Regions from separate parts of the Cellvibrio fibrivorans genome, predicted to be linked through region 4. Evidence: predicted binding sites of a transcription regulator. Region 4 holds the regulator's gene; each other region holds the start of a gene.
What was found. The regulator sigma-54, encoded in region 4, starts transcription at its own class of promoters, with help from an activator protein. The targets are predictions, from matches to a motif close to TGGCACANNNNTTGCNNT.

Region 1: the regulator sigma-54 is predicted to act here: its motif matches at 2,039-2,056, upstream of cobA (uroporphyrinogen-III C-methyltransferase).
Region 2: the regulator sigma-54 is predicted to act here: its motif matches at 2,124-2,141, upstream of J2X05_RS01960 (PEP-CTERM sorting domain-containing protein).
Region 3: the regulator sigma-54 is predicted to act here: its motif matches at 2,800-2,817, upstream of flgB (flagellar basal body rod protein FlgB).

What each region holds. Positions count from the first base shown of each region.
Region 1 covers NZ_JAVDVX010000001.1:500,623-504,836, forward strand. The annotation lists gene nirB (nitrite reductase large subunit NirB) at 1-1,088, opposite strand, end outside; gene cobA (uroporphyrinogen-III C-methyltransferase) at 1,146-2,006, opposite strand; gene moaA (GTP 3',8-cyclase MoaA) at 2,558-3,550, shown strand; gene moaB (molybdenum cofactor biosynthesis protein B) at 3,552-4,073, shown strand; gene J2X05_RS02140 (sulfite exporter TauE/SafE family protein) at 4,077-4,214, opposite strand, start outside.
Region 2 covers NZ_JAVDVX010000001.1:455,668-459,881, forward strand. The annotation lists gene J2X05_RS01950 (cellulase family glycosylhydrolase) at 1-401, shown strand, start outside; gene J2X05_RS01955 (glycoside hydrolase family 30 protein) at 488-1,930, shown strand; gene J2X05_RS01960 (PEP-CTERM sorting domain-containing protein) at 2,184-2,915, shown strand; gene J2X05_RS01965 (class I SAM-dependent methyltransferase) at 3,095-3,964, shown strand; gene J2X05_RS01970 (BLUF domain-containing protein) at 4,087-4,214, shown strand, end outside.
Region 3 covers NZ_JAVDVX010000002.1:470,113-474,326, reverse strand. The annotation lists gene J2X05_RS06945 (flagellar hook-basal body complex protein) at 1-963, opposite strand, end outside; gene J2X05_RS06940 (flagellar hook assembly protein FlgD) at 1,107-1,811, opposite strand; gene flgC (flagellar basal body rod protein FlgC) at 1,823-2,272, opposite strand; gene flgB (flagellar basal body rod protein FlgB) at 2,331-2,732, opposite strand; gene J2X05_RS06925 (CheR family methyltransferase) at 3,016-3,891, opposite strand; gene J2X05_RS06920 (chemotaxis protein CheV) at 3,946-4,214, opposite strand, start outside.
Region 4 covers NZ_JAVDVX010000008.1:38,664-42,877, forward strand. The annotation lists gene rapZ (RNase adapter RapZ) at 1-461, opposite strand, end outside; gene ptsN (PTS IIA-like nitrogen regulatory protein PtsN) at 473-925, opposite strand; gene hpf (ribosome hibernation-promoting factor, HPF/YfiA family) at 1,024-1,314, opposite strand; gene J2X05_RS18785 (RNA polymerase factor sigma-54) at 1,424-3,082, opposite strand; gene lptB (LPS export ABC transporter ATP-binding protein) at 3,286-4,011, opposite strand; gene lptA (lipopolysaccharide transport periplasmic protein LptA) at 4,017-4,214, opposite strand, start outside.

The sequences.
Region 1 (4,214 bases), on a different contig from region 4:
TTGTCGGCAGAAACAATCATACGCTTGTAAACTTCATCTACATCGTTGCTGTAGGTGTAGCTCAATGAACCAGGAGTAGTGCCGTGCGCATCGCCAATCGATGCCACATCAACACCCAGTAATTTTAATTTGGTGCTCATGTCAGCACCCATAAATTGATCGCTTCCACCAGTGATATGGGACACTGCGACTTTTGCCATTTGGTAGCCGGGCGCAACCAAACCGTAAATGCGATTATTCCAGAGTGCACATTCGCCAATAGCGTATACATTATCGATATTGGTTTGGCAGTTGTTATCTACCACTATACCGCCGCGCTCACCCAATTGAATGCCACATTTGCGCGCGAGTTCATCCTGCGGGCGAATACCGGCAGAGAATAAAATCATATCGGTTTCAAGATGGCTGCCATCGGCAAAATTCATGCGATAGCGAAGCTCGGTACCCGCAACAATTTCATTAGTGGCTTTTTGGGTATGCACTTTCACGCCGATTGCTTCAATTTTACGGCGCAATAATTTTCCACCGCCTTCGTCGAGCTGTACCGCCATCAAACGTGGAGCAAATTCTACGACGTGAGTTTCAAGGCCGGCCGCTTTAAGAGCAGCTGCAGCCTCCAAACCCAGCAGACCACCACCGACTACCACACCCACCTTGCTTTGCTTGGCAGAATTGGTAATGGCTTCCAAATCTTCGATGGTGCGATACACCAAACAGTGCTCGCCGTTATTACCAGGAATTGGCGGCACAAACGGGAAAGAACCTGTGGCAAGAATTAACTTGTCATAGCCTTCGCGACGACCAGAGGCAGTGATCACTTCTTTGTTGTCAAAATCCAGATCGATAACTTTATCTTTTAAAATAAATTCAACAGATTTTTCGTTGTAATAATCCGCATTAGTCAACGCGAGATCTTCGGCAGTGGAACCGGAAAAATATTTGGAGAGCTGCACGCGGTCATACGCGAGGCGAGGCTCTTCAGAAAAAGTGATGACTTTGTATTGATCCGCATCCGCGTGATTCACCAGGTTGTCGATAAATTTGTGGCCCACCATGCCGTTGCCAACTACTACAATGCGCTTCTTCATATCTGCCTCACGGTCGTGAAATTTTTGTATTAACTAATTTTGGAAAGTGACGATCAATCAAGCCAACAGGTATTGCTTTTCCGATACATGCAATTGCACCTGCGCTTGCAATTTTTCTTTCATGCGCACCACTTCGCCGACAATAATTAGCGCGGGTGATTGCACTTGCTCGCGGATAACTGCAGCGGGGAATTCGCTAAGGGTAGAGACAATGTCGCGCTGGTCTCTGCGGCAGCCGTTTTCGATAATCGCAACCGGTGTATCTGCCGCCAATCCGCCCGCCAATAATTTTGCAGCGATTTCATCGGCGCGGGTCAGGCCCATATAAAACACCAGGGTATGGTTCAGTTGCGCCAGCGCCGACCAATTCACATCCAAACTTTTTTCGGCGTGGCCGGTCACAAAAGTGCAGCCCTGCGATAAACCGCGATGGGTCAATGGGATATCGGCGTAGGTACTGCAACCTGAGGCGGAGGTAATACCAGGGATCACTTCTGCCTCAATTCCGGCAGTCCGCAATTCCAACAGCTCTTCACCGCCGCGGCCAAATATAAAGGGGTCGCCGCCTTTAATACGGCACACAGTCAAACCCAACTGCGCTTGTTTAACCAATAATTGGTTGAGATCTTCCTGCGCGATACTGTGCTGGTTTTTCGCTTTACCAACGTAGTGCGCAGGAACATTTTTAGGGAAGAGTGCGCGAATATCGTCGCTGACCAAATAATCGTAAAAAATAATATCGGCAGTGTTAATCGCACGTAGGGCTTTGACGGTTAACAGCTCTGCATCACCAGGACCTGCACCTACCAACCAGACTTTGCCAACACGGGATTTTTTTGCGCGCTCATTGGCATCACTGCGCTGCTTGAGCAGGGCAGAAGGAAGGGTTTCTACGCTGGCTTTGAAAAAACTGGTCATGGCATCACCTGCAATTTGGTTACAGGGAGGTGATTGCAAGCGCGATGCCATATCGCATTTTTTTAATTGAAAAAATATTTTTCTTTATATTTCATAAACTTAAAAACACAAACCACAGCATCGCTCGCAGCAGCCAATTTCCTCTTCACCAGCACAATAGAGATTTATGAATTTTAATGGTGCAAGAGCGCACCAACTGGCAGCAAAATTGATTTTTCTTATTCCACTTATATGCACCATATAAAAACAAAGTGATGGTGCACTGCGCACCACATAAATGCATTTATTGTTATTTTTTCAGTTTTTAATGCGCCCCGCCCTGCCAATCGATAATGACTGGCCGTCAGAAACACCCGGCGAGTCGTCGATATCGGTGTAAAATTATCTAATTCACCATTTTGGATCAGTACTTTTGACCAATTTAACCCGTACCAAGTTAAATGCTGGCCGCAAGCTTGCTACGGATATAGGCGAATGAAAGCCGAAACGCCTTGAGCCTCAGGCTGAGCACCGCTAGAGTGGCTCTCCCAATCAGGAATCCTTCTTTATATATGTTGATCGATAGCTTTGGCCGAACCATCAACTACGTACGCCTCTCAGTGACTGACCGCTGTGACCTGCGCTGCGTCTATTGTATGGCGGAAGATATGACGTTCCTGCCGCGCGCCGAGGTATTGAGCATTGAAGAACTGGCCACACTGGGCGAGACGTTTGTAAGCCTGGGCGTAACCAAGCTGCGCATTACCGGTGGCGAACCACTGATCCGGCGCGGGATTATTGACCTGTTACAGCGGCTTGGGCAATTACCCGGATTAAAGGAACTCTGCCTCACCACCAATGGCACACACCTGCCCCAATATGCCCAAGCGATTAAAGATGCAGGTGTAGACCGCATCAATATCAGCCTTGACAGCCTCAACCCCGAACGCTTCCGCCAACTCACCCGCTTTGGCGATATCCATCAGGTTTTTGCCGGGATTAAAGCCGCACAAGCCGCCGGTTTTAAACGCATCAAACTCAATTGCGTCGCGCTCAAACATTACAACGCAGATGAAGTACCGGCACTGGTGCAATTTGCATTGGATGAAGGCCTGGATATCAGTTTTATTGAAGAGATGCCGCTCGGACGCATTGATGAACACGGCCGCGCCGCCGAGTTTGTCAGCAGCGACGAATTACGCAGCGCCATCAGCGAACAACATTTATTGCAGCCAGTGTTTGCCAAAGGTGAAGTTAACGCTGGCCCCGCGCGTTACTGGCAGGCAAGTGGTTACGACTCGCGCATCGGTTTTATCTCGCCCCATTCGAATAATTTCTGCAGCAGCTGCAATCGCGTACGTGTCACGGCAACTGGAAGATTATTATTGTGCCTGGGACAAGAGAACAGCGTGGATTTGCGCGAGGCATTGCGCACCAGCGAAAATCCGCAGCAAGAAGTGCGCACGCGTATTATCAACGCCATGCACCACAAACCGGAAAAACATACTTTTGATTTAGATAATGAACCGCAAATTGTGCGGTTTATGAATATGACTGGAGGCTAAAGTGTCATCCCAAAAAGAATTCGAACCCTTGAATATTTGCGTGCTCACTGTATCCGACACACGCAATCTGGATACTGATACCTCCGGCCAAAAGTTGCAGGATTTATTAATTGCTGCAGGCCACAAATTACATGACCGCAATTTGGTGATTGATGATATTTACCAAATCCGCGCCGTGCTTTCCAACTGGATTATTGATGCACAAGCACAAGTCGTATTAATTACCGGCGGCACCGGTTTTGCGGGGCGCGACTCCACTGTCGAAGCAGTCTCTCCTTTATTTGACAAAACCGTTGTCGGTTTTGGTGAATTATTTCGTCAGGTGTCTTATGACGAAATCGGCACCTCCACCATTCAATCGCGCGCAACGGCCGGATTTTCCAATCGCACCTTAATTTTTTGTTTGCCTGGTTCAACAGGTGCCTGCACCACTGCGTGGGAAAAAATTATCAAAGAGCAACTGGATAGCCGCCACCGGCCGTGTAATTTTGTTGGTCAATTAAAAATTAAAACGGCTCCCTGATATTTAAAAGGTCAGTATCATTTTTACACCCGCCACCAGCAGTACCAATGCCAACAAGCGCTGAATGACCGGATTAGCCAAGCGCTTGCTGCCATACTCAGCACCGATAAATCCACCAACCAACACCACCAGCGCCCAAAG
Region 2 (4,214 bases), on a different contig from region 4:
ATACTCAACTGTTGTTTGTCGCAGTGCCAGCCAAAATCGAAGCGGAAAAATTCACCGCAATGAGCGGCATCCAAACTGAAGCCAGTGGCGATACCGGCGGCGGCACTAACGTGGGCCATTTTGAAACGGGCGACTTTATTGAATTCAAAATCAAAGCGGAAACAGCCGGTAATTACACCATTGATTACCGCCTTGCCAGCCAAACTGGCAGCACTGGTTTTGACGTGCTGATTGATGATGTAGTGGTAGACACCATGGATCTCGCAGCCACTGGCGGCTGGCAAACCTACATCACCAAAACCGGCAAATCCTTTGCGATGACAGCAGGCAACCACACATTGCGTTTCCGCTCGATTGGCAAGGAATGGAATATCAATTGGTTTGAGATTAAAAAGCAGTAACGCGACAAACCTTATCCGGATTGTGGACGCGATCCGGATAAGGCTATCCAACAATAGCGAAACACCAAAAAATAGAGAGCCCAACTATGACTAAACACTTACAAACCTTAGCCATCGCGCTTGCAATCGCCGGCACCGCGTTCGGAACCCATGCCGCCGACACCAGTGCCAGCACAAAAACACTGAGTGTTTACACCACAGCCAAAGATACCCATCACAAGTTGAGCCTCACCGATACCCTGAGCTTTAAACCCGCGCAACAAAATAAAGAAACGGAAATTGCGATTTACGTTAACCCCGCCAAACAATACCAAACCTTTTTAGGTATTGGCGGCGCGATTACCGATGCGAGCGCAGAAACTTTTGCGAAATTAAACAGCAAGAAAAAAGCCGAATTTTTAAAAGCCTACTACGACAAAAAAGACGGTATCGGCTATAGCCTGCTGAGAACCACCATCCACAGCTCCGATTTCAGCAGCGGCAGCTACACCTATATCGAAGAAGGTGACAAAGAATTAAAAACCTTCAGTATCAAGCACGATCAAAAATATCGCCTGCCGATGCTGAAAGCGGCCATTAAAGCGGCCGGTGGAAAAATTACCACCTACGCGAGCCCCTGGAGTGCGCCCGCGTTTATGAAAGACACCAACCATATGTTGCAAGGCGGAAAATTATTACCCGAATACAACAATGCGTGGGCCACCTACTACACCAAATTTATTAAAGCCTACGAAAAAGAAGGCATACCGATTTGGGGGATCACAGTTCAAAATGAACCTATGGCGAAACAAACCTGGGAATCAATGATTTTCACTGCCGAAGAAGAACGCGACTTCCTGAAAAATCATCTCGGCCCGGTAATGGAAAAAGCTGGTTACGGCGATAAAAAAATTATCGTATGGGATCACAATCGCGATTTAATTGTGCATCGCGCCAACACCATCATGAGCGACCCTGAAGCAGCCAAATATGTGTGGGGCATTGGCTTCCACTGGTATGAAACCTGGACTGGCGCAAAACCGCTGTACGGTAACGTTGCAGAAGTTTCAAAAGCTTACCCCAATATAAACCTGATGCTCACTGAAGCCACCGTAGAAAAATTCAACGCCGAGCGCTATCACTACTGGCCCAACGCCGAGCGTTATGGCGATTCATTAATTAACGATTTTAACTCTGGAGCTGTCGCATGGACCGATTGGAATATTTTGCTCGACAATACCGGTGGCCCCAACCATGTCGGCAACTTCTGCTTCGCGCCTATCCACGAAAATAACGGCGAGTTAATTTACACACCAACCTATTACTACCTCGGGCATTTCTCCAAATTTATCCGTCCCGATGCCAAACGCGTAAGCGCCGTATCAAGCCGCAGCGTTTTACAAACCACTTCATTTATGAATGCGGATAACAAACTGGTGACCGTCGTTATGAACAATACTGACGACGCGATCAGCTATCGCTACTATGTGGGCAATGAAGAGGCAACCGTCAACATCCCCGCGCATGCGATGCAGACATTAGTGTACTGATTAAGTAAACATCAGCAAAAAGATCAGGGATGGCATTCGGTCAAAACCAAAATAACCCGCTTCGGCGGGTTTTTTTCGCTGCAGTGATTATCACCCTTTACCCCTACAAGCTGTCGAAATAATTTACACGACACATCAGGATTACAGCGCCAAAACGACAATAAATCCATAGTAAACAACAGCATAATGAATCAAGCACAGTTCTTGCTTTAAGGCGGCCGCTGTACAACATCAATTCCACATAGGGATAACCATGAAAACTTTAAAAACTATTTCACTCGCTTGTTTAATTTTCGGTGCTGCGCAAGCTGCTGTTGCAGGTCCGATCTACTTGACCAGTGGTTCTGAGCCTTGGGGCACTAACGCTAACATCGACAACTTCGATGCCGCTTTTGGTGCAGGCAATTGGGACAGAGCAGTATTTGGTGATGCTGGCGTATTCAGTGACACCTCTGACTTTGTTTACATTGATGGTGGCGACGGCAATACTTTCGATTTTGAAACCTGGTACAACAGCAACCGCAGCACCGTAGAAACCTTCGTTGCTTCTGGCGGTAGTGTGTTTGTTAACGCTGCTAGATGGGGCGGCACCGACAATTTTGATTTGGGCTTTGGTGCAACCCTGACCGAAACTGGCAATTACTCAACTGAGTGCACCCTGACTACCAACGACTTCGCTGCTGCTGGCACTGTGTTTACCGGTTCAGGCTGCTCACACGACGTAGTAGCAGGCGCTGGCTTCAACACCCTGGCCTACTCAACAGCAGGCAACATCCTGTTGGAGAAAAGCTACGGCCTGGGTCATGTAATGCTGGGCGGTATGACCACCACCAACTTCCACTCAGGCAATGGTTTTGACATCCGCGTTAACATGCTGAAATACGCTAATGACGGCGTAACCGCTGTTCCAGAGTCATCTAGCATTGTGCTGTTCGGCCTTGGCTTGCTCGGCCTTGGTTTGGCACGTCGCAACAAAAAAGCTTAATAGCTGCAACTAACTGGCTTTAACCTCTCGCCAGCTTCGCAAAACCCCACCCTAACAAGTGGGGTTTTGTTTTTTTGGCGCCGCACCTTAACAAAAAATAATCCTTTCGCGCTGTTGGCTGACACCATTGACTGGCACACTCTGCCCGGCTTTATCACCTTCAACAAAGGAATCCTGACATGAAAAGAATCGCATTTCTAACTGCTGCAATCCTGCTGCAGAGCTGCTCCAGTGTGGTCGATCACAAGCAAACGGCCACCTTGAGCGACGCCGATAAAAAACAATTAGTCACCGTCACCCAAAGCCTTCCCGCTGAACACCAGGCTCGCTACGCCGCGCGCCACCCGGTGGAAACACTGGAATTTTTTGGCATAAAGCAAGGTGATACCGTGGTAGAAGCATTACCCGGAGAAGGATGGTACTCAAAGATTCTACTGCCATATTTAGGCGCTGAAGGCCGATTGATTGCCGTTGATTACAGCCTGAATATGTGGCCGGAATTTGGCGGATTTGCGACACCGGAATTTATTGCGCAGCGCAAAGCCTGGCCAGCACAATTTGCGGTCGATGCCAAAACCTGGGGCGGAGCAAATGGCGCTAAGGGCGAGGCCTATACCTTTGCCAATATGCCGGCCGAGTTAACCGGAAAAGTGGATGCGGTTTTATTTATCCGCGCCCTGCACAACCTCGCGCGCTTTGATGCAAAAGGTAATTATTTAAAACAAGCGCTTGCAGAAACTCATCGCGTATTAAAACCTGGCGGTGTTGTCGGCATAGTTCAACATGCGATGAGCGAGGACAAACCCGATGCATGGGCTGATGGCAGCCGTGGCTACTTAAAGCGCTCATATGTAATTAGCGCCATGACCGCCGCCGGTTTTGAATTTGTGGGCGAAAGCGATATCAATAAGAATCCGAAGGATGATCCGCAAGCCGATGACAATGTATGGCGCTTACCACCAAGCCTGAGCGGAACTGAAGAACAAAAAGCAAAAAATCGTCTAATCGGCGAATCCAACCGTATAACGCTTTTGTTCCGCAAGAAATAAAGCGCTCAATGAGTTGATGGTGTAGCAACCGACACCATTAACTCGCTGATTTACTGGCGGGCATTGTCGTAAATTAATCGCGCGGACTCTGCGCAACAATAGCTCACCAGAGGAATGAAACTGTGGAAGATTTGGTTAGACTCGTATATGCCAGTGAGGCGACGTTTTCCGGCAACAGTGCAGCTCAGGGAATAGAATTGGAGGTTGGTAGAATTCTTTCCGAGTCGCGCCGCAATAACGCGCGAGCACA
Region 3 (4,214 bases), on a different contig from region 4:
GGTAGGATGTGCAACACCGGGAACGGCACTATCCACAGCATTTAGTGCCGTTGTTAAGGGGTTAACATCCGATGTGGGATCTACAGTGATAGTGATAGTAGAAGCAACACCGGTTGCCATATCGCGGAACGATAACTCACCTGTTATATCGTCCACGAAGGCTTGTACGTTCACAGCTGATGGACTGTCAAAGTTGGCAGAGTTAATTAAATTGGCCAGCGCTGCAGGAGATGTTGCGGCACCTGAATTTAAAATCAAATCCACATCATCAATAACCGTTCCTGTTGGATCTATGCGGGTAATATTAAATGATGTCGTATTGGTGGGACTAAAAGTAATAGGTACAAAACCGGTGGTGATATCGCCGACATTCAAGTTTGTGGTGGTAGCAACCTTAGCACCCACTTTTGCCAAATTGATGCCAGCACCATTAGTCGTAAATTCAGAGCCGGTAGTTTCCAAAACCAATTCATTAGAATCGAGATTGAGCGATGCACGCACAGCCGTTGTCTGACGAGGCTCCTGCGAACTTACATCAACACGTAAATCACCCAACACCCCGCTAACATTACCATCAGCATCCGCAGCGAAACCTTGTAACAGCGCATTTGTACCGTTAACGATGTAACCGTCTTTATCCAATCCAAAAGTACCGGCACGGGTAAACAAACGTTCACCATTTTTTTCCACTACAAAGAAGCCTTCACCATTGACCGACATGTCCAATTCATTTTGCGTAAATTTCAAATTACCTTGGGTAAATTGCTGGCGGATATTTTGAATAGTCACACCACTACCTGCAGTATTTGAACCGCCACCAAGCAAGGTGCTGGTATATACATCGCCAAATTCCGTGCGCGAGGACTTGAAACCAATGGTGCTCGCATTGGCGATATTGTTACCGGTCACTTGCAGATCGGTATTAGCCGCACGAATTCCGCTTAACGCTGTATTGAAAGACATAGTACACCTCGACCATAACGATTAATGGCTAAAAACTTAGTAAGTTATGACGCAACTTTTAGAAACTATTTAGTCAATTTTTAACGTAACTATTTTTAAACCAAATAATTTTTAAACCAAATAAATTTTAAACCCAACAAATATTAATTAAATTGTTTAACATCTTTGGCATCCACTGCGCCTATACCTGCAAGATTCAAAATAAGCGCACCATTCTCGCCAATAGTCACACTGTTCACATTAGCGCTGAGTGATGTATTCAATGCTTCAGATTTTCCATTTTGGGTCGCTGTGATTTCAAAACGGTACTTACCGGCGGCGGCAACTGAATCTTCATCGGCCTCCCAATCCAGCAATTCACCATTCACTTCCAGATTCTGACCATCCCAACGGAATACAGCTTCACCGGCTGGCACATCGCCGACAGGGATGGCTTGTACAAGTGAACCGGTGCTGTCATAAATACTGACTTTCATATCTTTGGTCGGATAGGTTAGGTCAACACTGCCCGCTACAATTCCACCTTTGACCAAGGTGCTGGTATCCGATTCCACCGTCACACTGCGACCAACCAAGGACGATGCTTGCAGCGCATTATTAGACATAAAACTATTGAAGCTGGTATTTAAACGCTCCAAACCTTCCACCGAACTAAACTGTGCCAGTTGCGCCACAAATTCACTGTTGTCTTGCGGACTTAATGGATTTTGGTTGTTCATTTGCGTGATCATCAATTCAAGAAACGCAGCCTGACCCAATTCGTTGGTGTTCTTTTTTGTTTCTTGTTTTTTAGTGATGCTGAGATTGTCGGTAACGTTGTTAGTTGCTGTTGCATTAGATACAGTCATGATTCAGCCCCTTATTGACCAAGCGTTAAAACGCGTTGAACCATTTGTTTGGCTGAATTCATCACTTCCACATTCATTTGAAATGAACGCGACGCGGCAATCATATTCGCCATTTCTTCAACCGGATTGACATTGGGGTAATACACATAACCTTCGTCATCCGCTTTTGGATGCGTAGGCTCGTAACGGCGTTGCAGCGGTGCATCGCTCTCTACAATTCCGAGCACTTGCACTCCCGCAGCAGCATCAACTTCGTTATCGCTGTAAGCGCCTTCAGTAACGCTGGCACGCATGGCATCTTGCTGGATGGCAGCAAACACAGGTTGGCGGCTGCGATAGACTTCATTCACACTGGAGCTGGCCGATTGCGCATTCGCCAGGTTGCTGGCGGTGGTATTTAGACGCAAACTTTGTGCGTTCATACCGGTCCCGGCGATATCAAAAATATTTCCAAGTGCCATGATTCAATACCTACAAAATGTGTTCAGAAAAAATGCTCACCAAAAACCAATAGCGGCTTTACTCGCCGCGAATCGCTGTGCGTAACCCGGTAAATTTACTGTTTAGAAATTGAAAGCTCGCCTGAAATGCCAAGGCATTTTTCATGTATTCCGCGTGCTCAATTTGATCTTCAACTGTGTTGCCATCAATGGATGGCTGTTGTGGTGTGCGATAGAGAACATCGCCTTCATCTGCCGAGAAACCACTAGCATCAATATGACGCGATTGGGTGGTAGAGAGATCAAAGCCTTGGGATGCATTCATCTTCTGGTTCAACGCTTGCTTAAAATCCAGATCTTTTGCTTTGAAATTCGGGGTATCAATATTGGCGAGGTTATTTGCAAGTACGCCCGCGCGCTCAGAGCGAAAGTGCAGCGCTGATTCGTGGATACCAAGTGCTTTGTCGAAAGAGATAGACATATCAGGTTCGCCTTCTTGAGATGACAGGTGGCAACCAAAGTGGTTGTAACCTTTTGTTATCTACAACAAAGCAACGCCTGTGCCAATGAACAAAAATAAGCATAACCTATTGTTTTTAAAGGATTATAAAAATCAAAAAGAAAGGTTTTTAAAAAGCGGCAACAGGCAAGCGGCAAAGGTTTTCCGCTCATGGAGACGAGCTGCAAGGGAACGGCAAATGGCGCCCAAAAAAGAAAACCGGGCTAATAGCCCGGTTTTAAGAAAATTCTGGCAATCCAAAAAACTAAATCGCTTTGTAGAGAATACCCGGCTCACAGCGCACCATTTCAAACAAGTCGGCCGCACCGGCCAAACCTTCTGACGAACCGAGAAAAAGAATGCCTTGCGGCTTTAAGGAGGCGTGGATTTTTTGCAGGATCTGCCGCTTCAAATCGGCATTGAAATAAATCAGTACATTGCGGCAGAAGACAATATCGAACTTGCCCAACGCAGCGTAGGAATCCATCAAGTTGAGCGAGCGGAAATCAATGCGCTCTTTCACCAGGCTTTTCACTCGCCACACGGTTGGCGTCGGGTTATCGAAATAACGCTCCAACCTTTCGGCAGATAAGCCGCGCAGTACCGATAGTTTATCGTATTCACCGCGCTTGGCCTGATCCAGTACAGTCGACGACAAATCGGTAGCAACGATTTGTACCTGCCGCACCAAATTACCCATCGCCTGACGCTTGTACTCCTCCACCATCATGCTGATGGAATAAGGCTCCTGCCCCGATGAACAGGCGGCAGACCAAATGCGCACCGGACCATACATGCGGTTATTGCCCGCCATTAATTGCGGCAATAAGGTATTTTTAAGATGGTCGTAGGGATAGTTGTCGCGAAACCAAAAAGTTTCGTTAGTGGTCATGGAATCAACCACCTGGTCTTTCAATTTGCGGTTGATCCCCAATTTTAATACGCGCACCAATTCACCAAACGAGGCGATATTATTTTCTTCCAGAATGCGGCGAATACGGTTGGTTACTAAATATTGTTTGTTATCGCCTAGCGAAATACCGCAGGCGTCTTCGAGGAATTGACGGAATTGATCAAACTCGGCTTGGTCAATATTGTCCCGACCTGCCGGCTTGGCAAAAGGTGACTCTTTATTAATCATAGGCTTCCAATGTAAAACAATTGCCGCGCGTCAATTCGCAACGGCAATACAAAGTCAGGCTTGCTCCGGTGGCAACAAACTTTCACCGGTAATCGCCAGAACGCGATCGTTCACGCGCTTTGCCAGCTCATCCGGATGGAACTTCGCCAGAAAATCATCTGCACCCACCTTCCGCACCATGGCTTCGTTAAATACGCCACTGAGTGATGTGTGTAGGATGATATGCAGCTTTTTCAGTTCCGGATGGTTGCGCACCTCAGCAGTAAAAGTGTAACCATCCATTTCCGGCATTTCGATATCGCAGATAATCATGATGAGTTCTG
Region 4 (4,214 bases):
TCTTTCACCAGATCGCGCAACTCATGCAGATTCAGGTGGCTGGTATCGATAATCTGGTCAGCACAATCGCGGATGGGCTCCAGAAGCTGCTGCTCAGCGCTGATCGCCTCTTCCAGGCTAGTATGTTTATCTGACAGCGGATGCTTGCGGCGGGTTTCACTGAATCGCTGGATCAATACCGGTGGTTGAGAATCGAGGAACAGGGTCTGGAAGGGCAGATGCGCTTCTTTGAGGGTGCTGATCATCTGCGGGAAGATAGCCAGATCTTGCCAGGCATTGCGCACATCGATACCAATGGCAAAGCGGTGTTGGTCATCTTTGTGGATCTGGATCTGGGCAACCAACGCAGGTAGCAGGCTGACGGGCAAGTTGTCGATACAGTTGAACCCCACATCCTCAAGGACATGGAGTGCCGTACTCTTACCCGAACCAGACAAGCCACTGACGATCACCAGATGCATATAAATCCTGTTTACGAGGTTGTTAGCGCTGCATCATAGAGCGCTTCATTAGTTTTGGAGGCGCGCAGGCGCTGGCGGTATTCGGCGTTGTTCAGTGCGCCAGCCAGTGCTGCCAAGGTTTGCAAGTGTTCGCTGTGGGCATCTTCCGGCACCAGCATCGCGAACAGAATATCGACCGGTTGCGAATCTATTGCATCGAAGTCGATTGGATCGGTCAGGGTAATCAGTGCACCCACAGTGCCTTTACAGTGTTCAATACGGCAGTGGGGGATTGCAATTCCGTGGCCAATACCAGTGGAGCCGAGGCGCTCGCGGCCAATCAGGCGGCGGAACAATTCATCGGCATCAATATCGGGGATATCCTGCGCAATGGTGTTGGCGAGCAACTCCAGTGCGCGTTTCTTGCTGCCCCCTTCGACGCCGCAGAGGGTGCGGCTGGGGCTGATCAGGGATTGAATTTGCATGACAAGGTGATGCTGGGCATCTCTCAATAAATAATGCAGACATCGCAAGGTGGCGATGGCGGCGTAGGTTCAGTTAACGATGGCGAGCTATCGCGCACTCAGCGATGGCTGCGCATCTTCTCTTTGTGTTTAATCAATTGGCGGTCAAGTTTATCAGCCAGTGCATCAATCGCGGCATACAGATCTTCATGAGTAGCTTCAGCGAATACATCTTTGCCACTGACATGGATAGTGGCTTCTGCTTTTTGGATAAGTTTATCTACCGAGAGGATAACGTTGGTGCTGGTGATGCGGTCATGGTGGTGCGTTAAGCGCTCAATTTTACTGGTTACATACTCTTTCATGGAATCGGTAACTTCTACATGACGACCGCTGATATTTATTTGCATAGATACTTCCTCTCGCTAGAAACAAAACGGTTGCGACTGGCACAACCTCGCATTACATCAGTGATTTTTTGATCCGAACTTTATTGGTACTACTAATACAACTAAATAGCTAAATAGTTTTGCGTTCATTCGACGGCGGAATATTGAGTGATTCGCGGTATTTGGCAATAGTACGGCGTGCCACTTGAATCCCCTGCTCGGCGAGCAGGTCGGTAATCTTGCTATCGCTGAGCGGTTTTTTCGGATTCTCGGCACTTACCAATTTTTTGATAATCGCGCGAATTGCAGTTGATGAACATTCGCCACCACTGTCGGTGCTGACATGGCTGGAGAAAAAGTATTTCAGCTCGAAAATACCCTGTGGTGTGTGCATGTATTTTTGGGTGGTGACACGTGAAATAGTCGATTCGTGCATCTCAACAATTTCAGCAATATCGTGCAGCACCAATGGCTTCATCGCTTCAGGACCATAATCCAAAAAGCCGCGCTGTTTTTCCACAATACAACTCGCCACTTTTAACAGGGTTTCATTGCGGCTTTGCAAACTTTTTAAGAACCAGCGCGCCTCCTGCAAATTATCTTTGAGGAAGGTGTTGTCGGTGCTGGAGTCGGCGCGTTTCACCATAGAGGCGTAGTCGGAATTAATGCGCAAGCGCGGCGCAATATCCGGATTGAGTTCCACTATCCAGCGGCCATCGCGTTTTTCAACGAATACATCAGGTACTACATATTCGGTATCGCCATTGGCGATCATATCGCCTGGGCGCGGATTCAAACTTTGAATTAATGCCACTGCCTGGCTTAATTCAGCTTCTTTCAATTTGGTGCGGCGCATCAGCTGGCGATAATCGCGGCTGCCGAGCACCGGCAAATATTGTTTGGCAATTAATTTTGCCGAGTCTAAAAACGGTGTTTTCGGATCAAATTGTTGCAATTGCACCAACAGGCACTCAGATAGATTTTGACTGCATACGCCGCAAGGATCGAACTGTTGCAAGCGGTGTTGCACCGCTTCAACTTCGTCGAGTTCCAGCTCTTCAAAATCGCTGCGCATACCTTCAAAAATTTCTTCGATGGTGATGGACAGCATGCCGCTCGGTTCCACCGCATCGATAATTGCCATCGCCAGTACGCGGTCGCGATCCGACATGGGCGTCAGGTTTAACTGCCACATCAGATGGTCGTAGAGCGAATCAGTTGCGGCGCGGCGACTTTCAAAATCATTGTCTTCGTTGTCGTAATTGCTTGAGCTGCTGCTGGATGATGATTGGTAAACATCATCCCAGCTCGTGTCGACGGGGAGGTCACTGGGGATGGAATCGCTCCATTCGCCGGCGTCCGCACTAAATCCGTCGCCCTCACCGTACACATCACTATCGCCAAAACTCTCACTTTCACCAAAATTCTCACCTTCACCGAAGCTTTCACCGCCTTCGGTATAGCTATTGGTTTCGCTGTAGTTGTCGGCGCTGCTGGAGGAGAAATTTTCGCTCGCGGTAAAGTCAGTGCCGTGGTCAGTACCGGCTTCAGCAGCGATCTCTAACTGGCGAGTGTAATCCGCTTTATCCAGCTCACTGCCTTCGTAATCATTGGTGCTACTGGGGCTGTCGAAGCTTTCCTCCACTTCCAACATAGGATTGGATTCAAGCGCTTCCTGGATTTCTTGCTGCAGGTCTAATGTCGATAGTTGCAGTAGGCGGATTGCCTGCTGCAGTTGCGGAGTCATGGTCAGCTGCTGACCGAGTTTGAGCTGGAGAGATTGCTTCATTGTGTGAACGACAAACCCTTATAACGCAGGATGGAAAACATCAGATAGGTGGAGTTTAGTCAGGGTTTGGCGCGCAAGCAATAAGCTTAAGCAAGCTTTATGCCTAATGATCAAAGAATGTTACTTGTCAAGTTGTTTGTGTGTTGCCGAAGGTGTTGCTGACGGGCGGTTGGTAACACTGGTGGTGACGGGTTTAGCCACCTTTACAGACGGAAATGCTCGCCTAAATAGACTTCACGCACCTTGCTGTTGCTGAGTACGGTTTCGGCATCGCCCTCGGCAATAATGTGGCCTTCGCTTACAATATAGGCGGTCTCACATATATCCAGTGTCTCGCGCACGTTGTGGTCAGTAATCAGCACGCCAATACCGCGGTCCTTAAGATGGCGCACAATTTCTTTGATATCGTTGACCGAGATGGGGTCAACTCCGGCAAAAGGTTCATCGAGCAAAATAAATTTGGGGTCGGTCGCTAGCGCACGAGCGATTTCTACCCGGCGGCGTTCGCCCCCTGAAAGTGCCATCCCCAGGCTGTCGCGGATGTGGGTGATGTGAAATTCATTAAGCAATGATTCGAGCTTTTCCTGGCGCTGGGTGCGATCCAGATCCTTGCGGGTTTCGAGGATTGCCATGATGTTATCGGCGACGGTCAGCTTGCGGAAAATCGAGGCTTCTTGTGGCAAGTAACCGATGCCGGCGCGAGCTCGGCCGTGGATGGGCAGTTGGGTAATATCGCGGTCGTCAATTAATACATTGCCATTATCGGCGGGCACCAGGCCGGCAATCATATAAAAGCAGGTGGTTTTACCGGCGCCATTGGGGCCGAGCAGGCCGACGATATGGCCGCTCTCCACAGTAATCGAGACGTCGATAACGACTTTACGTTTTTTGTAACTTTTTGCGAGATGGCGTGCGTGCAGGCTGGGCATATGAGTTAAGGGGTTGCTTCAGTTGATGAGGATTGGGCTGCACTGGATGCGGCAGCGGGCTGGTCGTTACTGGTTTCAGTTTTGCCCGCCTTGGGTGGGATCACGATTTCGATCCGCTGGCCATCGCTGCCCGATGCACCATTACTGCCCGCCGCTTTCATCACTTCTTTTACTAAGTCGTAATCGATATGCGGGCCACTCAT